Regions from separate parts of the Priestia sp. USM5 genome, predicted to be linked through region 3. Evidence: riboswitches for the same ligand, from Rfam matches in the RefSeq annotation. Region 3 holds a riboswitch; each other region holds the start of a gene.

Region 1 (7,960 bases), 1.6 Mb from region 3:
GATTGCTATTCTTTTAACCGTTATCGGAAGCGGTTTATTTGCCTATCTGGGTATTTTAGTAGGTATTAATGCAGCAAAAGAATTTGGTGGTTCGCCAGCTCTAGGAGGCTTAGCGGGCATTTTAGTCATTAATCCTGCCGTAGCTGATATTAAACTTTTTGGTGAAGCACTTTTGCCGGGGCGTGGGGGCTTAATAGGAGTGCTGCTTGCAGCAATCTTTATGGCCGTGTTAGAAAAACGAGTACGTAAATTTGTCCCACAGTCACTGGATATTATTATTACACCAACCGTTACGGTGTTAATTACAGGAATTATTACGTATGTGGTATTCATGCCAATCGGCGGCTTCATTTCAGATGGAATCACAAAAGGTCTTTTAGGAGTTTTAGAGGTTGGAGGAGTTGTAGCAGGCTTTGTTTTAGGGGCAACGTTTTTGCCGCTCGTTATTACAGGACTGCATCAAGGTCTTACTCCGGTCCATTTAGAGCTTATTAATTCGATTGGAGATGATCCGCTTCTTCCTATACTAGCAATGGGCGGAGCCGGTCAGGTTGGTGCAGCTTTTGCTATTTATATCAAAACAAAGAAAAAACGCTTAAAGCGAGCAATTGGAGGCGCACTTCCTTCAGGGCTGCTCGGAATCGGAGAGCCGCTTATTTTTGGAGTCACACTTCCTTTAGGGCGTCCATTCTTAACCGCTTGTCTTGGAGCAGGAATCGGCGGAGCATTTCAGGCGCACTTCCATATTGCAACTGTAGCAGTGGGAGTATCGGGTTTGCCGCTTACGTTTTTAGTTCATGCGCATCAAATTCTTCTTTATTTACTTGGATTAGTTATTGCTTACGCAGCAGGCTTTATTTGTACCTATTTCTTTGGATTTAACGATGAAATGGCGAGGGAGTTTGAATGATTGGCATTTCATTTTATTTGAACGATAGAGATGCCAAACAAAGATTAGTAGAAGCGAGTGAATGCGGCGTTACACGCGCATTCACTTCACTTCACATTCCAGAGGAAACAGGAGATTTGGCTGAACGTGCAAAAGAATTGCTTCATGTGGCTAGAGATTGTGGAATAAGCGTGTATGCAGACGTATCCAAGCATACTCCTGTTCATTTAGGTATTGAAAGCTTTATGACTCTGTCTTCACTTGGCGTATCTGGTATTAGACTAGACGATGGCTTTAGCGTAGAAGAAACTCTTTCGCTTGCGAATGAATTTTATATTGCTGTTAATGCAAGTACGTTATCCAAACAAGAAATTGAAGCACTCTTATGTGCAGGTCTTCATCATCATCAGCTGCTTGCTTGGCATAATTTTTATCCGCGGCCTGAAACAGGGCTTGAAGAAACGTTTTTTCAACAGCAGACAGATTTATTTAATGAACTTCGTATTCCAGTTTGTGCTTATATTCCTGGAGAAGGCGAAAAGAGAGGACCTATTTATCAAGGACTTCCTACTAGAGAAAAAGACCGTAATAAATGTCCTTTTACCTCTGCAGTAGATTTATACGGATGCGGAGTAACGGAGGTTTATATTGGAGATCCATACGCCAGTTCAAATTTATTAAAACGTTTAGTTCAATATCAAGAAAACCGCATTATTCCGCTACGCATTCGTTCACCTCATATACAGGGAACGTACAGCGTGCGTCCGGATGTATCAAGAGACATTCTGCGTTTGGTTGATACACGATCTGTAGAACCAGTGCTGCCATTTCATACAGTAGAACGCAGAATCGGAGCAATTACAATGGACAATGATGGCTACGGACGTTACAGAGGAGAGGTTCAAATAGCTAAAAGGAATTTGTCTGCAAATGCTAATGTGAATGTGATTGGGTATGTAATAGAAGAAGATCATGAGCTGCTTTCATTAGTGAGACCGGGACAAAAACTTAAGCTTATCAATGTCTAAAAGGAAAAATGGATTCATCATCGAATCCATTTTTTTATTTAAGCGGAAGAAAAAAGAATTGTCAAACTAAAATGAAAGCGTTATACTGAGTTTAGTAAAACGTTAAACTAAAAATGGAGATGGTCATCTGGTTACAATTAAAGATATTGCAAAAGCAGCAGATGTTTCAATTACGACTGCCTCCCTCATTTTAAACAACAAACCGGGAGCAAGCAGAATTTCTGAAGCTACTAAACTGCGTGTAATTGCAGCTTCAAAAAAATTAGGCTATATCCCCAATATGTCTGCGCGTAACTTGCGGGGACAAGACAAATCAGCGCAGCTAACAATTGCTCTTATTTGGCCAATTGATACGCGCGTATCGTTAGTGGGACGCATTCTTACAGGTATTCAAAACTACATAGCTTCATTAAAAAGCGGCCCTACTATTAAATTATTAGTCGAAACGTTTCAAAATGAAGAAGGTATTTCCTCTGTAAAAGGTCTTCAAACATCTTCATATTTTAACGGAGCGATTATTGCGAATACAACGGCAGCTGATGAGGCTTATATTCACCGATCTAAACCTGGTGTTCCGATTGTTTTATTTAATCGTGTATCATCTATATACTCTGTTATACAATCCAAAAATTATGAAGCGGGCCAAGCGGTAGCAGATCATTTTATTCGTAATAATCATCAACATATCAGTATTTTAGTTCCAGACGTGTCTTCACAGGCTTTAGAAGCAGGAGTAAAAGGCGTAACAGATAGAATTGAACAGACTGATGTTACGTATTGTCACCATTACTGTTCATATACAGAACAAGGTGGGTATGACAGCATCAAACAGCTTATTGAACAAGGAAAAGTTCCAACCGCTGTGATTTGTTTGAGTGATCATGTTGCATTAGGAGCTCTTTCTGCTCTTAATGACTACGGCATCTCTGTGCCAGCTGATTGTGAAGTGATGGGATTTGATAACCAAGAGTTCTCTAAATTTACTAACCCAAAACTTTCGACTGTCAATTTGCCGGTAGAAAAAATGGCCTATTGTGCAGGAGAGCTTTTAGTTAAAACAATTTCTGATCCATATGGGGATGTGGACCAACAGATATTTGATTTGGAAATTATTCATCGTAATACAACGAGAATCAAATAAAAAGCAATGCCATTCATGAGGTCTCTTTAAAAAGAGACCGATTTACAAAAATATAAGAGCAAGCTTTTTATTTTTTATTAGTAAAACGTTGTACTAAAACGTTTTACTAAATATAGAGTAATTCACTACTAACAAAGGGGAGAAGGAAATGAAACATTTATACGGAGTTACAACAGCAATGGTTACACCGTTTACTAAAACGGGTGAAGTAGATTTAGAGAAAGTAGTAAATTTAACAGAGTTTTTAATTTCAAAAGGAGTGCACTGCTTGTATCCGCTTGGTACAACGGGCGAGATGCTTCGTCTATCTGTCAAAGAAAGAAAGCAAGTTGCAGAAACAGTAGTGAAACAAGCGGCTAATCGTGTAACCGTATTCATACATGTAGGAGCTATGAATGAAGAAGATACAATTGAGCTTGCAAAACATGCCTATGAAATTGGCGCCGACGGTATCGGAGTAGTTACGCCTATGTTCTTTGGAGCAAACGATAACGAACTAGAAACGTATTTTATAAAAGTAGCAAACAGTGTCCCGAATGATTTTCCCGTATATTTATATAATATTCCTCAGTGTTCAAGCAATGATTTAACGGCAGAGGTAGCTCAAAAAGTGGCAGATTCATGCAAGAATGTAATTGGTATTAAATATAGCTACCCTGACTATTTACGCGTAAATGATTATTTAAATATTAACGATGGAAACTTTTCTGTTCTTCCCGGAACCGATCGTTTATTTTTAGCAGCTCTGGCTATGGGATGTGAAGGAGTTGTCTCCGGTGTATCGGGCGTTTATCCCGAGCCTTTTGTAGAGACTTATAATGCCTTTAAAGCGAATGATTTAGAAAAAGCCAGAAAGATGCAAAAAGTTGCTATTCAATATTGTGAAGCTCTTTTAAACGGAAGCAACATGTCTTATTTTAAAGAAGCATTAAAATTGAGAGGCATTGATGTTGGTGGCATGAGATCTCCTCAAATAGATTTAACAGAAGAAGAAGTCAAAGAATTAGATGATAAACTAAATAGCATTCGTCCAAAGAGCAGTGTTTAATAATTGGTTCATGTTCTGAATAAACTCATGCATTTCTAGTGAACAGGGCTGTTTGATAATAAGCAAACAGCTCATTCACTATAACGATTAAGGTTATGGAGGGATATTCTATGGCGGTTACATCTAAATTAAATGAAAGCGTTAACAAAGATTTAGGTCCTGTAAAGCAAGATGTAAAAAAGACGAATATACGCTGGTGGCTTATTATTGTATTGCTAATTGGAGCAGTTGTTAACTATTTAGACCGCTCTAATTTAAGCATCGCTAATACCACGATTGCCAAAGAGTTTGGGCTGTCTTCTACACAAATGGGTCTTTTGCTTTCAGCTTTTCTCTGGCCATATGCCTTAGCAAATCTACCAGCAGGCTGGCTGGTTGACAAATACGGGCCGAAAAAAATGTTTGCATGGGCATCAGGCCTATGGTCTGTGGCAACGGTAGCAAGTGCATTTACTAACACGTATTCTGCTCTTTATGCCATGAGAATGCTTCTTGGTGTATCGGAGTCTCCTTTTTTTACTTCAGGAATTAAAGTGACGGAAAGATGGTTTAAAAAAGAAGAGCGCGGCCTTCCTACTTCGATTATTAATACAGGGTCTCAAATTGCTAATGCGATTGCTCCGCCACTTCTAACGGTACTGCTTTTAACAATGAGTTGGAGAGGAATGTTTGTTGTTATAGGAGCAGCAGGCTTTATTGTGATGTTTGTTTGGCTAAAGATATACCGAGATCCGGATTATGTTGCCAATAAAGTGAAAGCTGTCCCTAAAGAAGAAATAAAAATCAGTCATACCTCACAAGCAAAATGGTCACAGCTGTTTAAATATAAAAGCACATGGTTTATGATTATCGGGAATTTCGGAATTATGTTTACGATATGGGTTTATTTAACTTGGCTTCCTAGCTACTTAGAAACAGAGCGCGGTTTTAGCCTAAAACAAACGGGCTGGATTGCTGCTATTCCGTTTCTAGCAGGAATCATAGGAGTGTTGCTTGGTGGTGTAATTTCAGATAGATTTATTCGAAAAGGAATTAATGCAGTAACGGCAAGAAAAATACCAATTGTAGGCGGGGCAATCTTAGCCGCAGCATCGGTAGCACCCGTTCCTTTTATTGATAATGCAGCCTTAAGTATTGTCTTATTGTCGATTGGCTACTTCGCGTCACAGCTGCCATCAGGCGTCATTTGGACTCTAGCGGCGGATATTGCACCAAAGGAACAAGTTGCTTCACTCGGCGCTATTCAGAACTTCGGTGGATTTCTAGGAGCGGCAATGGCTCCTATCGTAACAGGGTTTATATTAGATGCAACGGGAACTTTTACGGCGGTTTTCCTGTTAGGAGCAGGACTGCTTTTAATTGGTGCTATTAGTTATGGCGTATTTTTAAAGAAGCCAATAGCTAACTAGTAATGTCACAAAAACAAAGAGCACACACTGCATGAAAAAGGTGTGTGCTTTTTCTTTTACTACTAAAAAGGAAACTATTTTCATTACCATATCATGAACCTTTCTATTGAATAAAACGCTTTACTATGATAAAACTATTACAGGTAAACATATGATAATAGATTAATTTCATAGAGATACAACACCACTAGGGGTGCTTTCGAAGCTGAGAGAGACGATAAGTCTTAACCCTTATAACCTGAACTAGGTAATACTAGCGTAGGAAAGAGGTATTGTAATGGATGTTTTGTATGGGATTTCCTTACGAACTCGTTATAATAATTTTGTGTACATAAACAAAAACACTTCTTTCCTGCGAAAGAAGTGTTTTTTTATGCGTAAAGGAAGGTGTCATACATGAAAGAAACAATTGATTTGCTTGTCAAACAGGTAGAGGAGCGCAAAGGAGAGTTAATCCAGTTATTAAAAACGCTTGTTTCGTATAAAACGCCAGCGCCTCCTGCACGAAATTCTCATGAAGCGCAGCTGTACGTAGCGGATTTTCTTAAAAACTGCGGTTTTTCCATTGATATGTGGGACTTATATTCTAACGACCCTATCGTAGTGGGAACGTTAAAAGGACAAAAATCGGCTGACTATCAAAGCTTGATTATTAACGGCCATATGGATGTTGCTGAGGTACAAGAAAATGAAAATTGGGAAACCAATCCGTTTGAAGCTGTTGTGAAAGACAATATGATAATTGGACGCGGAGTTGCTGATATGAAAGGCGGTTTGGCGGGAGCATTATTTGCAGTTCAGCTTTTAACAGAAGCAGGAATCGAGCTGCCAGGAGACTTGATTTTTGAATCCGTTGTAGGAGAAGAAGTAGGAGAGGCAGGTACGCTGCAATGCTGTCAGAAAGGGTATACAGCTGATTTTGCGCTTGTAGTCGATACAAGTGATTTACATATTCAAGGTCAAGGCGGAGTGATCACGGGATGGATTACGATAAAAAGCAGTAAAACCTATCATGACGGTACACGCCGAAGTATGATTCATGCTGGAGGAGGGCTGTTAGCCGCAAGCGCTATTGAAAAGATGGCAAAAGTGATCGGAGGGCTACAAGAATTGGAGCGTCACTGGGCTGTTACAAAGAGCTATCCAGGATTTTTGCCAGGGACAAATACGATTAATCCAGCAGTAATCGAAGGCGGAAGACATGCTGCTTTTATTGCAGATGAATGCAGGCTGTGGATCACCGTTCACTATTATCCTAATGAATCGTACGACCAAGTATCAAAAGAAGTGGAAGAATATATTATAGCTATTGCAAAAGCAGATCCATGGTTAAAAGATAATCTGCCAACCTTTGAATGGGGAGGCACATCAATGATTGAAGACAGAGGAGAAATCTTTCCGTCATTAGAAATTGATGAAAATCATGCAGGAGTGCAGCTGCTTGCAAATACTCATGAACAAATGGAAGGGAAAAAGCCTCCAATTGATGTGTCAACTAGCGTAACAGACGGGGGATGGCTAGCTGATGCGGGAATTCCCGCCGCTATTTACGGTCCGGGAAATTTAGCAAATGCACATGCTGTGAACGAACAATTAGATATTAATCAGCTTGTTCAATATACAAAAGTGATAGTGCAGTTCATTTATACGTGGCTGCATACGCATAAGGAGTGATCATCATGAAATTTAGTGAACGATTATACGAAAAGCTGCAGCCTATTTGGCGTCAAAATCATAATCATCCCTTCGTACAGGGGATGGGAGATGGAACGCTTGAAAAGGAGAAGTTTCGCTTCTACATGATTCAAGATTACCTTTACCTAATTGATTATGCCAAATTATTTGCGATTGGAGCCATGAAAGCTACCGATCTTCAAACGATGGGGAAATTTGCAGCCCTTTTAGATTCTACATTAAACGAAGAAATGAGTCTGCACCGTGAGTATGCCAAGAAATTTGAAATCAGCGAAAAAGAATTAGAAAAAGCGCAGCCATCTCCTACAACGCTTGCATACACGCACTATATGCTGCACGTTGGTCAAAGTGGAACATTAGCTGAATTAGTAGCCGCTCTTTTGCCTTGTATGTGGAGCTACTGGGAAATAGGAAAAGAACTTAGTGAAAAGCCTGGAGCTAACAATGAGTTTTACCGTGAGTGGATTGAAATGTACAGCTCAGAAGAATTTGGAGAACTGGCGACATGGTGTATCAATTTATTTGACTCACTTACTGAAGATAAATCAGAAGTGGAATTAGAAAAGCTTGAAGAAATTTTCTTGAATACGACGCGTTTTGAGTATATGTTCTGGGATATGGCTTATAACGAAGCGATGTGGCCAATTCATGAATAGGTCTGTGTTATCTTTTCAAAACGTCAGTTTTACGTACAAGAACGGTGATCAAGCGATTTTAAAATCATTAAACTTAGACGTGAAAGAAGGCGAG
Region 2 (7,960 bases), 2.0 Mb from region 3:
ATATCGTGAAGCCTTTTTTTAGCGGCAACTGCTTTTGGGATTCTTTTATCAGCATCTTTTTCACTATACAATTGCTGACGCTGAAGGTTGCTCCACTCTACATAATCGCGGTCAATGAGCGTTATTTTCTTTACTCCCGCTCGTGCAAGGGCCTCGGCGTTCCCTGTTCCAAGAGCACCTGCTCCTACAATCAGAACATGCTTTTCTTGAATTTGCTGCTGTCCGCCTTTTCCAATAGGTTGAAACAATTCTTGGCGGGAATAACGATTAATCAACCGATACTCATCCCTTCTGTTGGACTGCTTGCCGTTGCATATTGTTTCTTTTCAATACGTCCTGCTTCAAATGCTGCTCTTCCTGCCTCAATCGCTAGCTTCATAGCACGAGCCATTTTCACAGGATCTTTTGCTCCTGAAACAGCTGTATTTAATAACACACCATCTGCTCCTAGCTCCATAGCTTGAGCTGCGTCTGAAGCCGTTCCAATACCTGCATCTACAATTACTGGAACGGTTGATTGTTCAATGATAAAACGCATGTTCAACGGATTAATAATACCTTGACCTGAACCGATAGGCGACGCTCCTGGCATAATGGCATGTACGCCTAACTCCTCTAAACGACGCGCAAGTAAAACATCATCTGATGTGTAAGGTAAAACGGTAAAGCCCTCTTTTAACAGTTCTTCACTAGCTTTTAATGTTTCAACTGGATCAGGAAGCAGCGTCTTATCACATCCAATTACTTCTACTTTCACCATGTCACAAAGTCCAGAAGCCTTTGCTAATTTAGCAATACGTACGGCCTCTTCTGCATTTTTTGCTCCAGCAGTGTTAGGCAAAAGAGTGAAACGCTTCACATCAAGTGCTTCTAATAAATTAGGCTGATTTTGATCAAAAATATCCATTCGTCTAACAGCAAATGTTAAAATTTCTGTTTCCGACTCTTCTACCGCTTGACGCTGAGTCGTAAAGTCCGGAAATTTCCCTGTTCCTAATAATAAACGTGAATTAAATGTATATTGTCCAATTTTTAACATACTCTTCATCCTCCTCCAACAAATGAAACAACTTCTAATGTATCTCCATCTTTTAAGCATGCATCGCTATGTTCTTCTTTTTGCAAAATATTCTTGTTTAATTCAACAATTACAACTCGCTCATGCAGACTCTGAGCCTGCAGCAAGTGCTCGACCGTTTCAATTTCATCTCCGACAGTGACGGTCTTACCGTTAATAATTAGATTCAATGAACTCCCTCCATTGCTCTCGTTAGCTGAAATGATGTAAAGAATGAATGATTTGGCTTTTTCCCTAACAAAGCATCAGCCATAATTTTTCCAGTTGCAGCGCTTAATAAAATACCGTTTCGGTAGTGGCCAAAAGCCATGTGCAGATTCGCTATTTCAGGGTGCTCTCCTAAATAAGGCCAGCCATCATTCGTTTGTGGACGAAGACCAGCCCATGCTTTTTCAAATGTGGCTTCTTTAATGGCCGGCAGAAGCGCAGAAGCTTTATTCAGCAAAAATTGAATACCTTGTGCAGAAACGGTCTTAGTAAAATCATGCTGCAGCTTAGTTGCCCCGATTACGATTCTTCCACCAGTCTTAGGGACTAAGTAAAAACCTTCATCTAAAAAAATCGTTTTAGAAAGCAGGGGCTTATGACTTTGCAGAGCAATACACTCTCCTTTTACAGGAAACACCTCGCCTAAATGTTCAGAAGAAATAAAGCGTTTAGCCCATGAGCCTGCTGCAATCACTACTTTTTCTCCATAAAAAGAGCCTTTGGACGTCTGTACCCCTTTTACTGTTTCATTTTCCATAATAAGAGAGTGAACGTCACAGTATTCGAATACATCTGCTCCGTGATACAAGGCTCCATGAGCAAGAGCTTGTGTTAACTTAGCCGGAGCTAGCTGGCCGTCTCCCGGTATTGTAATGGCTCCGTATATGTCTGGAGAGAGCCCGGGTTCTAACAAACGCGCTTCTTTTACATCGATCCATCTTACATCTTTGTCCCACCGGTGGTGCTGAGCGGCTTTTTTCTTTAATACGTGTGCATCTTCTTCTGTTCCAGCGACTTTTAATAAGCCTTTTTGAATGAGCTCTACGTCGATAGCCGTTTTTTCTTTTAGTTCCTTCACCAGTTCAGGAAACATGCTTCTGCTCTTAATAGCAAGGTCTAAAAGAGGACCTTCTTCATCAATTTCAGCTTGAGCACCTAAAATACCAGCGGCTGCACTTGAAGCTTCACAACCAACTTGATTGCGTTCAAGAATAGCTACTGACGCTCCTTGTTTTGACAAATGATAAGCGATAGAAGAGCTGATTATACCTCCTCCGATTAACAGTACATCATAATGCTGCTTCATTTTCTCCACCTCCAGATGTCCATATATGAGAATATTGTTTAATCGCTTTGAGGGGATCTTGCGCAAGCATGACACCAGACATCACAGCTATACCATGTGCTCCTGTTTGAAGTACCTCTTTGGCATTTACAGGAGTAATTCCTCCAATGGCAATAACCGGTATCTGCACAGCGTCTACTACTTCTTTTAGTGCCGCTATCCCTCGACTTTTTAATCCTTTTTTTGAATGTGTTGAATAAATATGTCCGTATAGAATGTAGTGAGCACCATCTTTTTCAGCTTCTAAAGCCTCTTCCACAGAGTGAACTGACTTTCCGACAATAAGAGAAGGAAATGCGTCTATAACAAACGAAACGTCTAAACTATGATAGGCAAGCTGTACGCCCTTTGCTTTTAAAGCATGCGCTACATCAACTCGGTCATTCACAATAATTTTAGAGCGACAAAATGGCAGGCTTTCTAGTAAACATTGAATCTGCTTTGCCGTTTTCTCTTTTTCTCTAATATGAATGGCACCTGCAAAAGGCGCGATAGCCGTTAAAATTTTTTGAAGCTCTTCGATTGGCTGCTTATCTGTTGTAATGACATGAAATTTAGGAATATCCACATGATCGAAACCTTTCCATTCAGAATAAAGAGAAATTTCAATCACTTCATCTTGTGCAGAGGGCTTTATTACATACAAAAAACCACTCTACAACGTAGAGTGGTTAGCATGCATCGTTATGTAAACATGATCGCCACTTCCCTACGCTGGTCCAAACCAGATCAGGTTCAAAGGGTCCGAAATACATTCGTCTCAGCTTCAGAAAGCTCCCCTAGTGATTGCTATTTATTGATTTTGTTTTTGCACTTAAAATTATAACACAACTAGATGTAAATACAATATCTCTTTATGCTCTTACGGCTCTCTTCCTTTTATAGATGTATCTTTTAAGCTTCTTTACTAAGAGGCCCGGCGCACCGAATCATTCTGCTTTTTATATAGTTAGTAATCGGTATAGTCGTCAAATTCTTCTTTGTCTTTTTCCTTTTTCCGATCCCATATAAACAGCAGGAGTAACATAATAAAAGTTAGAATATAAAAACCGTAAAAAATAAATGCCGCCACAACATTTATAAATAAAAATAAAAAACCAATGATCTGACCTGCAACAGCTACAATCAACAAAATGTATTTCCAAACTTCTGCTTTTCTATCCATTCTCTACTTCTCCGTCTTTTTGTTTTTCCCTACTAGAAACGTTCTCTTTACTTATAATAAAAACGTTCCTGCCAGTAAACCGACTGTAAATAAACCAACTGTTCCAAATGCTGAAATCCCCACGTACGCCAACATTTTCCGATAAGATTTTTCCCGAATTAACTGTACGGTTTCCACACTAAACGTTGAAAAAGTGGTAAAGGCACCAAAAAACCCAATGCCAATCATTAAAAATATTGAATCATCATAAGCATGACTCGGAACCTTTCCATAATAACTACCGTAAAAAAGACCAAGCCCAAACGCACCGAGCAAGTTTACAAACAGCATTGAGACTGGAAAAGGAGGGTTTGAAACTGTTTTTGTAACTTTTAAACCCAAAAGATAACGGCATATTCCTCCAGCTGCCCCGCCAAGTGCCAAGCTCACTATGCTCATTTACTTCACCTCATGTACTTTCACTAAATTTTTCCCTGCCGCTTCACCGCATAGATAGCCTGCTAAAGCAAGAAGGATTCCACCTACTAAAGAGACAATGACATAAATGGCTCCCCAAAATAAATGGTGCTGAGTGAGAGAAATGACGTCTCCTGCAAAGGTTGAATACGTTGTAAAACCGCCGCACACGCCAACTCCTAGTCCAAGCTTTATCCATTCTTTTGGCTTTTTCCACGCAAAAAATCCTGTTAATAGGCCTAGTATGAAGCTTCCTAATAGGTTTTCAATTACCGTTCCTATTGGATAGCCCGTATATAATAAGGAAAGATTTAGCAAATAACGCGCATATGTACCAGCGATAGCACCAAAGGCAATTGAGATTAAGTTTATGGCTTTCATCATATCGCTCCGTTTCATAAATTCTTCTTTAAGTGTACCATAAGGAATTTATTTCTACCTTAACATTTAACTATATGTTTATTGCACCAAAAGTCATGAAAAAATGAAAGAGAAAATCGTCGCATGAAACTTCCTTTTTACTCCTCAAATATCCCTTAAAAATCCACTTAATCCAAATTTTAAAATCTTTCTGTATCCTTATGACAAACCGTGTATAGAAGGTATATTTCCCTTATTTTAAGTCACATTAATCGTATAAGTTTTTTTTGTTGACTTTTGCTGTGTTCTTGTTTAGTATCACAGAGTATCATTTCCTATCAGAATACTAGGGGGTTTAGAAAATGAAGAAATTTGCTGCACTTTTGTCGCTACTATTAGCTTTCACAGTTGTGCTTGCCGCATGCGGTTCTAGCTCAAAAAATGAAGCAAACAATGGAGACAATAAATCTTCACAAGAGGATTTATATAATAAAGTGAAAAAAGATGGCGTATTAACAATTGGAACTGAAGGTACATACCCTCCGTTCACTTTTCATGATGACAAACAAAAGCTAACTGGGTTTGATGTAGAATTGGCTCAAGAAGTAGCTAAACGTCTTGGCGTAAAAGCTGAGTTCAAAGAAACACAGTGGGATGGCATGTTTGCCGGATTAGATGCTAAACGCTTTGACATGATTGCTAATGAAGTGGGTATTCGTGAAGATCGTCAAAAGAAATACGATTTCTCTGACCCATACATCCAGTCAGGCGCCGTATTAATTGTTCGTAAAGACGAAAAAGATATCAAATCATTTAAAGATTTAAAAGGAAAAAAATCAGCACAGTCATTAACAAGTAACTACAAAGACATGGCTCAATCTTATGGTGCAAACATTACGAGTGCTGAAGGTTTTGCTCAAGCAGTAGAACTAATGAGCGCAAACCGTGTTGATGCTACAATCAACGATAAATTATCGTTCCTTGACTATAAGAAAAAGCACCCTAACGCACCTATCAAAATCGCGGATGAAAAATCCGATGGTGCTGCAAGCGGCTTTATGTTTAGAAAAGACAGCGGTAAGTTAGTGGATGAAGTAAACAAAGCATTGAAAGATATGAAAAAAGACGGAACATACGCAAAAATTTCTAAGAAATGGTTTGGCGAAGATGTTTCTCCTAAATAATATTTTTCCTGATGGAGAGCGATTGAATCAATTGATTTCAATCGCTCAATCATCTCTCTTACCAATGCTAAAGGGAGCTATTCAATATTCTATTCCACTAACATTAATCACGTTTGTACTCGGTATCATTTTAGCTGTCTTAACAGCCTTGGCTCGTTTATCATCTATAAAAGTTTTAAATATAATTGCGCGCATCTATGTATCGATTATTCGAGGTACACCGCTGCTTGTGCAATTATTTATTATTTTCTACGGCTTACCCAATTTAGATATAACAATTGACCCATTTATCTCTGCTATTATTGGATTTTCATTAAGTGTAGGTGCGTATGCATCTGAAATTATCCGAGCAGCGATTCAATCTATTCCTAAAGGACAGTGGGAAGCTGGCTACTCACTTGGTATGACCTATTCCCAAGCGTTAAGACGGATTATTTTACCGCAAGCAGCACGTGTATCGATTCCGCCATTATCTAACTCTTTTATTAGCCTTATTAAAGATACGTCACTTGCATCGCTTATTCTTGTTTCTGAGATGTTCCGTAAAGCTCAAGAAATTGCTTCGACTAACTATGAATTTTTACTTCTTTATAGTGAAGCAGCGCTCTTGTACTGGATTATGTGTACAATATTATCCATTATCCAAGGACGCATTGAAATAAGACTAGATCGTTACGTATCTAAATAACCGTTTCGAGTAGCTAAAGGAGTTTTTCATATGATTAATATCAAAAATTTGCATAAATCATTCGGTGATTTGCAAGTATTAAAAGGGATTGATTTAGAAGTTGAACAGGGCAAGGTAATTGTATTAATTGGTCCTTCTGGATCGGGTAAAACTACTTTTTTACGTTGCTTAAATCTTTTAGAAATCCCAACAGACGGCACGATTGAACTTGATAAAAAAAGCATAAATTTCACCAAACCTGTTCGTAAAAAAGACATTACTTCATTTCGAAGCCTAACAGGTATGGTCTTTCAAAACTATAACTTATTTCCTCATAAAAGTGCGCTTGAAAATGTTATGGAAGGTCCTGTAATTGTAAAAGGCGTTTCTACTCAAGAGGCAGAAAAAAGAGGTAAAGAATTGTTAACACGCGTTGGCTTAGGCGATAAGCTCGACTTTTACCCTTTCCAGCTGTCTGGCGGACAACAACAGCGTGTTGGCATCGCCAGAGCAATGGCGATGGACCCAAAAGTTATGCTATTTGATGAGCCTACTTCAGCTCTTGACCCTGAGCTTGTAGGAGACGTTCTTCAAGCGATGAAAGACCTGGCAAAAGAAGGAATGACGATGGTGGTGGTAACTCATGAAATGCGCTTTGCCCGTGAAGTAGCAGATGAAGTTATTTTTATGGATCAAGGTGTCATTATGGAAAGAGGTACACCGGATCAAATATTTTCAAATCCTCAACAAGAGCGGACACGTCAATTCTTGAATATGATTCATTAAAAAGGTTGCACATTTTCACGTGCAACCTTTTTCTTTATTTGGCTACTGCTTTTTTCATTAAATCTGTAATGTACGTAAAGAATGCTTCAGCTGTGACGTCATACACGACGTCTACAGGTCGTCCCTCTTCAGAAATTTCTGTTCTTCCTTGTCTTGGTGTTTCTGTATACACAATACTCGAAACGGTTTTTACCTTCACAAGTGTTGAATTCCCTGTAAATGCTGTTGTGAGTACGTCCCACAAATAATAAGTCGAATTGGTTTCAACATGCACAAGCGGCGGGCAAGCCGCGTAACACTGCCCTACAAAGTCTACTCCTTCATACCTGCGAAGTGAAGCCCACATTTGGCGAATAGCCGGCGTTAATGGAACTTGATTCGTGCTTTCTAAAGCAACCATCTCAATTTTAATGCTGCTTTCCCATACTCTTGCTACTGCTTCTGGATCCCAAAAAGCATTCCATTCCGCCGTTCCATCATGTTCAGGCTCCTGCACATTTCCTACTTCTTGAAATGTACCGCCCATCCACACTAACTTATCAATTTTCTCTTCTATTTCAGGCGCTTTTTCAAGTGCTCTTGCCAAATCAGTTAGCGGTCCTGTAAATAATAAAGTCGTTTTTCCGTCTGTGTGCTGCAATGTTTCAATTAAATGATCATGAGCAGGCAGCTGACTTATTTTTGTTTGCACTTTCCCTTTTTCATTTAAAATTGGCAGTGCATCTACATAAAACGTATGCATGCGCCATTCTTTTGGAAATGGGTTCATACCACGTGAAGTAGATTTGGCTACCTCGATATCATAACTTCCAAAACGATCAATAATTTTTTGGCTTGCGCTGATACCTGGCTCTAAGTATCCGTCAGCAGGAATGACAGATACCCCCGTTACCTTTACATCATCCATTTGCAGCAGTAAAAAAAGGGATAC
Region 3 (7,960 bases):
CACCAACTTCCATCTTTTGCAACTCATTTAAGCAGGTTAATTCAGCGTATTTATTATATCGAAGCTGCTGATTACTATAACCGTCCCCTCAAAGGTTATATGCTTGTTATGAAAAACCAACCCGCTTATATATCTCTTCATTTTGCCGATCAGCTCATATAAAAAAAGCGCTCTATTCTTTTGAATAGAGCGCTTTTTTTATTCGTATTTTTTCACTGTTACTTGACATTCTTTTAACGGGATAAGCTTCGACTTTTTCGTCCATTTGTATCCTAACCAAACAATTAAGAATAAAGGAAGTCCGATATAAGAAACAAGTACACCGTACCAGTCAATCGAGTCACCCATAAACGCCGAATAGTTTTGGCCTAAAATAACAACGGCACATAAAATAAAGGCAAAGATAGGGCCAAATGGGAAAAGTTTTGCATGATATGGAAGTTCACTCAAATCATGACCTTGAGCAACAAATGCTCTTCTAAAACGATAGTGGCTGATCGCAATTCCTAACCAAGCAATAAAACCAGACATACCAGAAGCGTTAAGTAACCACGTATATACCGCACCGTCTCCAAAAAATGAAGCACCAAATGCAAGTGTACCGACAAGTGCCGTTGCGATTAAGGCATTAACTGGAACGCCTCGTTTATTCACTTTTGCTAAAAACCTTGGTGCTTTTCCATCTTTCGCTAAGTTCCACAGCATACGCGTAGAAGCATACATGCCTGAGTTACCAGCAGATAAAACAGCTGTTAAAATAACGGCATTAATCGCTGATGCTGCAAACGCCAGACCTGCTCGTTCGAATATCAAAGTAAACGGACTTACTCGCACGTCATCACTTGCTAATGAATTCGCTGTGTATGGAATAAGCATTCCAATAACAAAAATAGCTAAAATATAAAATAACAAGATGCGCCAGAAGACTTGTTTAACTGCGCGAGGAACCGTTTTTTCCGGATCTTCACTTTCTCCAGCTGCGACTCCAAGCAACTCTGTTCCTTGGAATGAAAAACCAGCTGCCATAAAGATACCTAGTACAGTGAAGAATCCACCGTGAATCGGTCCATCACCAAGCGTGAAGTTTTTAAAACCTGGTGCTTCATTGTTAAAGATACCAAAAATCATCATAATACCAATAACTAAAAAGATAATAACCGTTACTACTTTAATTAACGAAAACCAAAATTCAGATTCACCAAATCCTTTTACAGAAAGGTAGTTAAGCCCAAACATAATTAATAAAAACAGGGCACTCCATAAAATAGAAGAAGAGTTTGGGAACCAAAATTTCATAATAAGGGCTCCAGCGGATAATTCAGCTGCAATCGTAATAGCCCAGTTATACCAGTAGTTCCAGCCGAGAGCGAAACCAAAGGATGGATCTACAAAACGAGACGCATACGTACTAAATGAACCAGCTTCAGGCATATAAGCTGCGAGCTCTGCTAGGCTGGTCATCAAAAAGTAAACCATGACGCCAATGATAGCGTAAGCTAAAAGCGCTCCCCCAGGTCCTGCTGTGTGAATTGCTCCACCACTTGCTAGGAATAAGCCGGTTCCGATGGCTCCTCCTAATGAAATCATCGTTAAGTGGCGAGATTTCAACCCACGTTTTAATTCTTGCTGCTCTTGCATAGATAAATACTCCTTTCGAATGTACGGAAAGAGACGGGATAACATAAAAAAAGCCCGCAGTATATGTGCGCGCTTTTAAATCTGAAAACCGCGTCAACCTTCCGTGAAGATAGCTCTTCACATCACTCGCATGATGTGACAGTTCTGTTCCTGTTCGGAGACAGCCCCAGCTTAAATCAACCGAGAAGTGATCTAAACTTCGGCAATTTTTCCTTTCAAGCAACATCCTCAATGTTCTCTGCATTTCCGTTACTTTACTATTAAAAACTGCGACCTCTACCTCATCGATTAGGATGAGGGTTTTTTATATTCAATTGACATAAAAGAAGTATAACAAATACTAAAACGATTGTCATTATAAAAAATAGATTCAGAAAATAGAAACATCTTTGAAATCTCTCGAATCTATTTTGTTACATATGGTATAATAAACATTGTCTTTATACTACATAAATATCCAAACGTACCACAGGGGGAGCCGCCGTGCTGAGAGTGAACGAAACGTTCAGACCCTTAGAACCTGTTAGTTAACGCTAGCGTAGGAATGTGGGAATAGTAGCATATATTTGCTTACTCCTGTGTAAACCGTTTGATATGAATGATTCAAAAACAGGAGTGAGAAACGTGAATAAAGCATTACCTTTACAGGCTAAAATTGAAATAGCTATTTTTGCAGCATTGGCACTTCTACTTGACCTTTTGCCTTCCATTAAGATTGCAACGGCTGTAAGTATTTCGTTCTCCATGGTGCCCATTTTTATTATGTGCTTTCGCTGGGGAGTAAAAGGCGGGGCTCTATCTGGTCTATTATGGGGGCTTTTGCAGTTAGCGACAGGAACGGCTTATATTTTAACAGCGCTACAAACATTTATTGAATATATTGTGGCTTTTGCTTTTATAGGTTTTGGAGGTATTTTTTCACAATCTATTAAAACAAATTTAGCTACCAATAACAGATCAAAAGCTTTTGTTTTGATTGTTTTATCCCTTATTATCGGAAGCTTCGCACGTTATTTCTGGCACTTTATTGCTGGTATTATTTTCTGGGGATCGTACGCACCAAAAGGTATGTCCGCTCTGTGGTATTCTTTTTCAATGAACGGTATTTCAATGGTAGGGTCACTAATAGCCTGCTTAGTCATTCTTTCATTGTTAATTCCATCGGCATCAAGAATGATTGTAACTAAATCACATTCATCATAAGAAAAAAGACTAAATCTACCAAGATTTAGTCTTTTTTTTCATTTGTCACCTTTGTTTACACAAAAGTGTGTCAGGTTTGATAACATAGTTAGTGAAATATTCAAAAAACTGTTTTATGATAGTCAACATATTCAAACGAGATAAAGGATTGATCGTATGCTACAGAAATGGATCACGAGCATAGGTTTAGATATTGGAACAAGCACAACAAAACTGATTGTAAGCAAACTGTTAATAGCAAATCAACAAAATCAGTTTACGCTGCCAGGCTGTCAAATTATTGATCGTCAAGTAACGTATGCAAGTTCTATCTATACCACACCTATGCTAAACGAGGTTGAAATCGATGTTCAACGATTAACGGTACTACTAGAACAAGAGTACAAGAATGCAGAAATCTCCTTAGATCAAGTGGAGGCGGGCGCTGTGATCATCACAGGAGAAACTGCTAGAAAGCAAAATGCAGAAACTATCGTTCACTATCTAGCCGAACATGCTGGAGATTTTGTTGTTGCAACAGCCGGTGCTGACTTGGAAGGAATATTGGCGGCAAAAGGATCAGGAGCAATACAACATTCCGCTGAAACAAATGCAGTAATTGCCAATATTGATGTAGGAGGAGGCACCGCTAACATCGCTTTATGTCAAAACGGAAAAGTGATCGAAACGTTTACGCTGCATGTAGGTGGAAGATTAATTCGGCTGAATTCAGACGGCTTTGTTACCTACGTTTCACCTTATTTAACTGAATTTTTAAAAAATAATTCTTTAATACTGCGAGAAGGTGAAAAAGCAACATTTGAAAAACTCTCGTCTATCTGTCAATTACTATCTGTCAATTACTAGCTGAAGAAACCGTGAATTATGTAAGAGCACTAATTCAAACCTCTTCGCTGCTCGTTTCTCCTCATACAAGATCTTCTATCCAACCAGAAACAATTATGATTTCAGGAGGGGTAGGAGCAATGATGGAGAAGCAAAAGCCGAAAACAGTGAGGGAAGTGGCTGTACATGGAGACATTGGTCCTCTGCTAGCGTATCAGTTTCAATCCATACACGTATCTCAAGCCGCTGAAACAACGCGCGCTACTGTCATTGGGGCTGGCATGCAAAATACAGAAGTTAGCGGATCAACCGTATACATTAAGTCTAAAAAACTGCCGCTGAAAAACATTCCGATTATAGAAATACCTGTACAGCCAGAGGAGGAGTGGAATCCGCAGCTGTTTCAAGAAAGAGCTCGAGCGTCATGTATGCAGGCTTCAACTGTTTTCAGCGCAGAAGATCCTCCCGTTGCTATTGCTTTATCTCATTTCCCTTACTGCAGCTATATAATGCTGCAAGAATTAGCAAAAGTAATAAGCGCTGAATTTGGTGCTTGTTTTAAAGGAGCTAAGTGCCTCGTTGTTTTATGCGAGCAGGATATTGCTAAAGCTTTAGGACAAGCACTAGCCAAACAGGAGAACGAATTAGAAATTATTTGTTTAGATCAAATTGACTTTACCCACGGAGATTATATCGATCTAGGGTTACCCGTAGCTGGAGAGGCAATCTCTGTTTCGATTAAAACACTCGCTTTTTCATCATAATCAACTGAACATACAAGGAGGAAAAGATGTTTAAAACTACCCGGTTGTTAGGAGAAACATTTTCATTTTATAGCTTGAAAGAAATTATGGCCAAAGCAAACGAAGAACGTTCTGGAGATCAGCTCGCAGGAGTTAGCGCTGAGTCAACGAAAGAACGAATGGCAGCCAAACAAGTGCTAGCTGATATCACACTTGCTGATATTCGAAATTACCCGCTGCTAAGCGCAGATGAAGACAACGTCTCGGCATTAATCGAAAGTCAGGTTGATTCATCGGTTTACGACATTATTAAAAATTGGACAGTAGGGGAGTTAAGAGAATACATCTTATCTGATGAGCATACCGGAGAAGACCTTCTTGCGCTTAGCAAAGGATTAAACAGCGAAATGATTGCGGCAGCTACTAAAATTATGTCCAATTTAGATTTAATTCAAGGAGCTGCCAAGATAGAAGTGCAAACTACTTGTCAAACGACTATCGGTCAAAAAGGCGTATTGGCTTCAAGAGCCCAGCCTAATCATCCTTCAGATAACTTAAAAGGAATGAGAGCATCTCTCTACGAAGCGTTAAGCTATGGAATTGGAGATGCGGTTATCGGAATTAACCCTGTTATTGATACAACGGATAATATCTACGCGCTTTTAAATGAAACAAAAAATATAATCAACGAATGGTCGATTCCTACTCAAAACTGTGTATTATCACATGTGACGAGCCAAATGAGAGCAATCGAAAAAGGAGCAGCTGCTGACTTGATTTTCCAAAGTTTAGCAGGCACAGAAGCCGGTAATGATTCATTTGGGATTTCACTGTCTATGCTCGATGAAGCGACAGCGTTAATTCATGAAAAAGGGACAGCAAAAGGTCCGAACCGCTGGTATTTTGAAACAGGACAAGGTTCTGAACTGTCAGCAGAAGCCCACTATAATATTGATCAAGTAACGCTCGAAGCTAGATGCTATGGCTTAGCTCGCCACTACAAGCCTTTCTTAGTTAACACGGTTGTTGGATTTATTGGACCTGAATATTTATATAACAGCAAACAAGTTCTGCGAGCTGGGTTAGAAGATCATTTTATGGGCAAAATGCACGGCTTGCCTATGGGAGTAGACGTATGTTACACCAATCACATGGATGCTGATCAAAACGATATGGATAATTTAAGTATGCTTCTAGGAACAGCTGGGGTGAACTTTGTAATAGGAGTGCCCATGGCTGATGACTGCATGCTAAACTATCAGTCTCTTAGTTATCATGATATCGCAACCGTGCGCAATGTACTCGGCCGTACCCCAACTCCGTTATTTCAAAAATGGCTTGAAGATCAGCGTATTATGGAAAACGGACGCTTCACATCAAGAGCTGGAGACCCAACTATTTTTATGAATTTGATTTAAGGAAGGTGCTTACTATGATACCAAAGTCAAATCGCGATCCGCTTGAAACACTGAAACAATTTACCCCTGCCCGCATAGGTGTTGGCCGTACGGGAACAAGGCCGCTAACAAAAGACGTTTTATCTTTTCGCACAGATCATGCCGCAGCCGTAGACTCTGTATACGGCTCAGTTTCAGAAGATATTCTATCTGAGTTTAACCTTTTTTCTGTGAATACACGCGCGGAGTCAAAAGAACATTATTTAAAACGGCCGGATCAAGGGAGGTTATTAGCAGATGGCGCTAAGAAAGAGATTTTAAAAAACTGCGTGCCACAGCCTGATGTACAAGTAGTGGTATCAGATGGACTGAGCGCTAAGGCAATTGAAGAAAACATGAGCGACGTGTATCCTGCTTTAATTGATTCACTGGAGTCATATGGACTTCGTATCGGGACTTCGTTTTTTGTAAAAGGAGGACGAGTTGCATGTATGGATGAAATTGGTGAAATCATAAAGCCAAAAGCACTTGTGCTATTGATTGGAGAGCGACCTGGGCTGGTCAGTGCTGAATCCATGAGTGCTTACATGTGCTATGAACCTAGCAAAGGCAAAAAAGAGTCTGATCGTATGGTTATTTCTAATATTCATAAAAGAGGAACGCCTCCTATTGAGGCAGCCGCACATATCGGTACCATGATTGACAAAATGATTAAGCAGCAAACAAGCGGTGTACATCTTATTGTCTAAACATCAAAAGGAGGAGAACGTATGGCGTTACAAAAACAATTAAAACCTATTCATTTATGGGCTATTTCAGTTGGTATGGTTATTTCAGGACAATACTTTGGGTGGAACTACGGGTTTGAACAAGGCGGGATTATCGGACTTGCAATTGCAACCTTAATTGTAACGGTGTTTTACACAACGTTTATGTTCAGCTATGCAGAGCTTTCAACATCTATCCCGCAAGCTGGTGGACCTTCAGCTTATGCAAGAAGAGCACTTGGACCTTTTGGCGGATATATCGCCGGAATTGCATGCTTGCTTGAATTTATTTTTGCTCCTCCTGCTATTGCGGTATCAACAGGAGCATACCTGCACTTTCTTATCCCAGCCGTTAACCCTGTATATGCAACGGTAGGTGCCTTTATTTTCTTTGTTTTACTAAATTTAATCGGGGTAAAAGAAGTAGCGGTGATTGAGCTTACAGCTACCATTGTTGCACTAATTGGTTTATCTATTTTTTATGTAGCTGGTTTGCCTCATGTACAAACATCAAATATTTTTAACGATCATTCATTTATTAACGGGCCAACAGGGGTACTAGCGGCTATTCCATTCGCTGTTTGGTTCTATCTTGCAATAGAAGGCGGAGCAATGGCAGCGGAAGAAGTGGAAAACCCTAAGAAAAACATTCCTAAAGGATTTATTGGAGCGATTATTACTCTTGCAACCGCAACGTTGTTTACGCTATTTGTAACAGCAGGACTTGGCGGAGGAAGCGGGAAGCTAGCCGATTATCCACTTCCGCAGGCACTGTCTTCTGTATACGGAAACGGCATTTCAACCGTTGTTGCTATTATCGGGCTATTCGGATTGATTGCTAGTTTAAATGGAATCATCATGGGATTTTCAAGACAAACCTATGCGCTTGCACGAGATGGTTACTTCCCTAAATTTCTTGCTAAAACGAATAAAAAAGGAGTTCCTGTCGGCGGTTTGTTGATTCCGGGAGCAATCGGTGTGATTTGTGCTGGATCTGCCACGTTTGCCAATGCCCTTATTATCTTATCTGTATTCGGAGCAATGATGATGTACTGCATCAGTTTAGTTTCTCTTTTTATTTTACGCAAAAAAGAACCTAACTTGTCTCGTCCTTTTAAAGTAAATTACCCGGTAGTGCCAAGCGTTGCTTTAGTATTAGGGATTCTGTGCTTATACAGCATTATAAAATACAGTGTGCTTACAACAAGTTTAATGCTGTTTGGTGTTTCTCTACCTTTAATGTATGTGATTCTTGGCATTTTCCTTCTTTCAATTATTTACTATGTTTTTTATGGTTCAAGACAGCTTAAAAAAGAGGCATCCAATTCATATCAAGAAGCATCTATTAAATAAGAAGAAAAACGGCTGCTGTAAGAGCAAGCCGTTT

The links. Region 3 has a riboswitch for thiamine pyrophosphate ahead of thiT (energy-coupled thiamine transporter ThiT). Riboswitches for the same ligand answer to the same signal wherever they lie in the genome.
Region 1: another riboswitch for thiamine pyrophosphate. It lies ahead of ACWATA_RS19865 (acetylornithine deacetylase); the one in region 3 lies ahead of thiT (energy-coupled thiamine transporter ThiT).
Region 2: another riboswitch for thiamine pyrophosphate. It lies ahead of ACWATA_RS21620 (thiamine phosphate synthase); the one in region 3 lies ahead of thiT (energy-coupled thiamine transporter ThiT).

Annotation. Positions count from the first base shown of each region.
Region 1 covers NZ_JBSGKN010000001.1:3,761,450-3,769,409, reverse strand. The annotation lists gene ACWATA_RS19895 (PTS transporter subunit EIIC) at 1-910, shown strand, start outside; gene ACWATA_RS19890 (MupG family TIM beta-alpha barrel fold protein) at 907-1,917, shown strand; partial or broken gene ACWATA_RS19885 (LacI family DNA-binding transcriptional regulator) at 2,045-2,185, shown strand; gene ACWATA_RS19880 (LacI family DNA-binding transcriptional regulator) at 2,198-3,058, shown strand; gene ACWATA_RS19875 (dihydrodipicolinate synthase family protein) at 3,207-4,106, shown strand; gene ACWATA_RS19870 (MFS transporter) at 4,217-5,515, shown strand; TPP riboswitch at 5,695-5,797, shown strand; gene ACWATA_RS19865 (acetylornithine deacetylase) at 5,912-7,189, shown strand; gene tenA (thiaminase II) at 7,195-7,866, shown strand; gene ACWATA_RS19855 (ABC transporter ATP-binding protein) at 7,859-7,960, shown strand, end outside.
Region 2 covers NZ_JBSGKN010000001.1:4,106,009-4,113,968, forward strand. The annotation lists gene ACWATA_RS21600 (thiazole biosynthesis adenylyltransferase ThiF) at 1-275, opposite strand, end outside; gene ACWATA_RS21605 (thiazole synthase) at 272-1,039, opposite strand; gene thiS (sulfur carrier protein ThiS) at 1,045-1,248, opposite strand; gene thiO (glycine oxidase ThiO) at 1,245-2,372, opposite strand; gene ACWATA_RS21620 (thiamine phosphate synthase) at 2,356-2,979, opposite strand; TPP riboswitch at 3,101-3,202, opposite strand; gene ACWATA_RS21625 (hypothetical protein) at 3,361-3,576, opposite strand; gene crcB (fluoride efflux transporter CrcB) at 3,628-4,014, opposite strand; gene ACWATA_RS21635 (fluoride efflux transporter FluC) at 4,015-4,413, opposite strand; gene ACWATA_RS21640 (amino acid ABC transporter substrate-binding protein) at 4,755-5,576, shown strand; gene ACWATA_RS21645 (amino acid ABC transporter permease) at 5,560-6,264, shown strand; gene ACWATA_RS21650 (amino acid ABC transporter ATP-binding protein) at 6,295-7,029, shown strand; gene ACWATA_RS21655 (nucleoside hydrolase) at 7,064-7,960, opposite strand, start outside.
Region 3 covers NZ_JBSGKN010000001.1:2,153,535-2,161,494, forward strand. The annotation lists gene ACWATA_RS11770 (hypothetical protein) at 1-162, shown strand, start outside; gene ACWATA_RS11775 (amino acid permease) at 199-1,638, opposite strand; lysine riboswitch at 1,741-1,925, opposite strand; TPP riboswitch at 2,100-2,200, shown strand; gene thiT (energy-coupled thiamine transporter ThiT) at 2,233-2,841, shown strand; gene ACWATA_RS11785 (ethanolamine ammonia-lyase reactivating factor EutA) at 2,998-3,687, shown strand; gene ACWATA_RS11790 (ethanolamine ammonia-lyase reactivating factor EutA) at 3,699-4,430, shown strand; gene ACWATA_RS11795 (ethanolamine ammonia-lyase subunit EutB) at 4,457-5,827, shown strand; gene eutC (ethanolamine ammonia-lyase subunit EutC) at 5,842-6,555, shown strand; gene eat (ethanolamine permease) at 6,577-7,926, shown strand.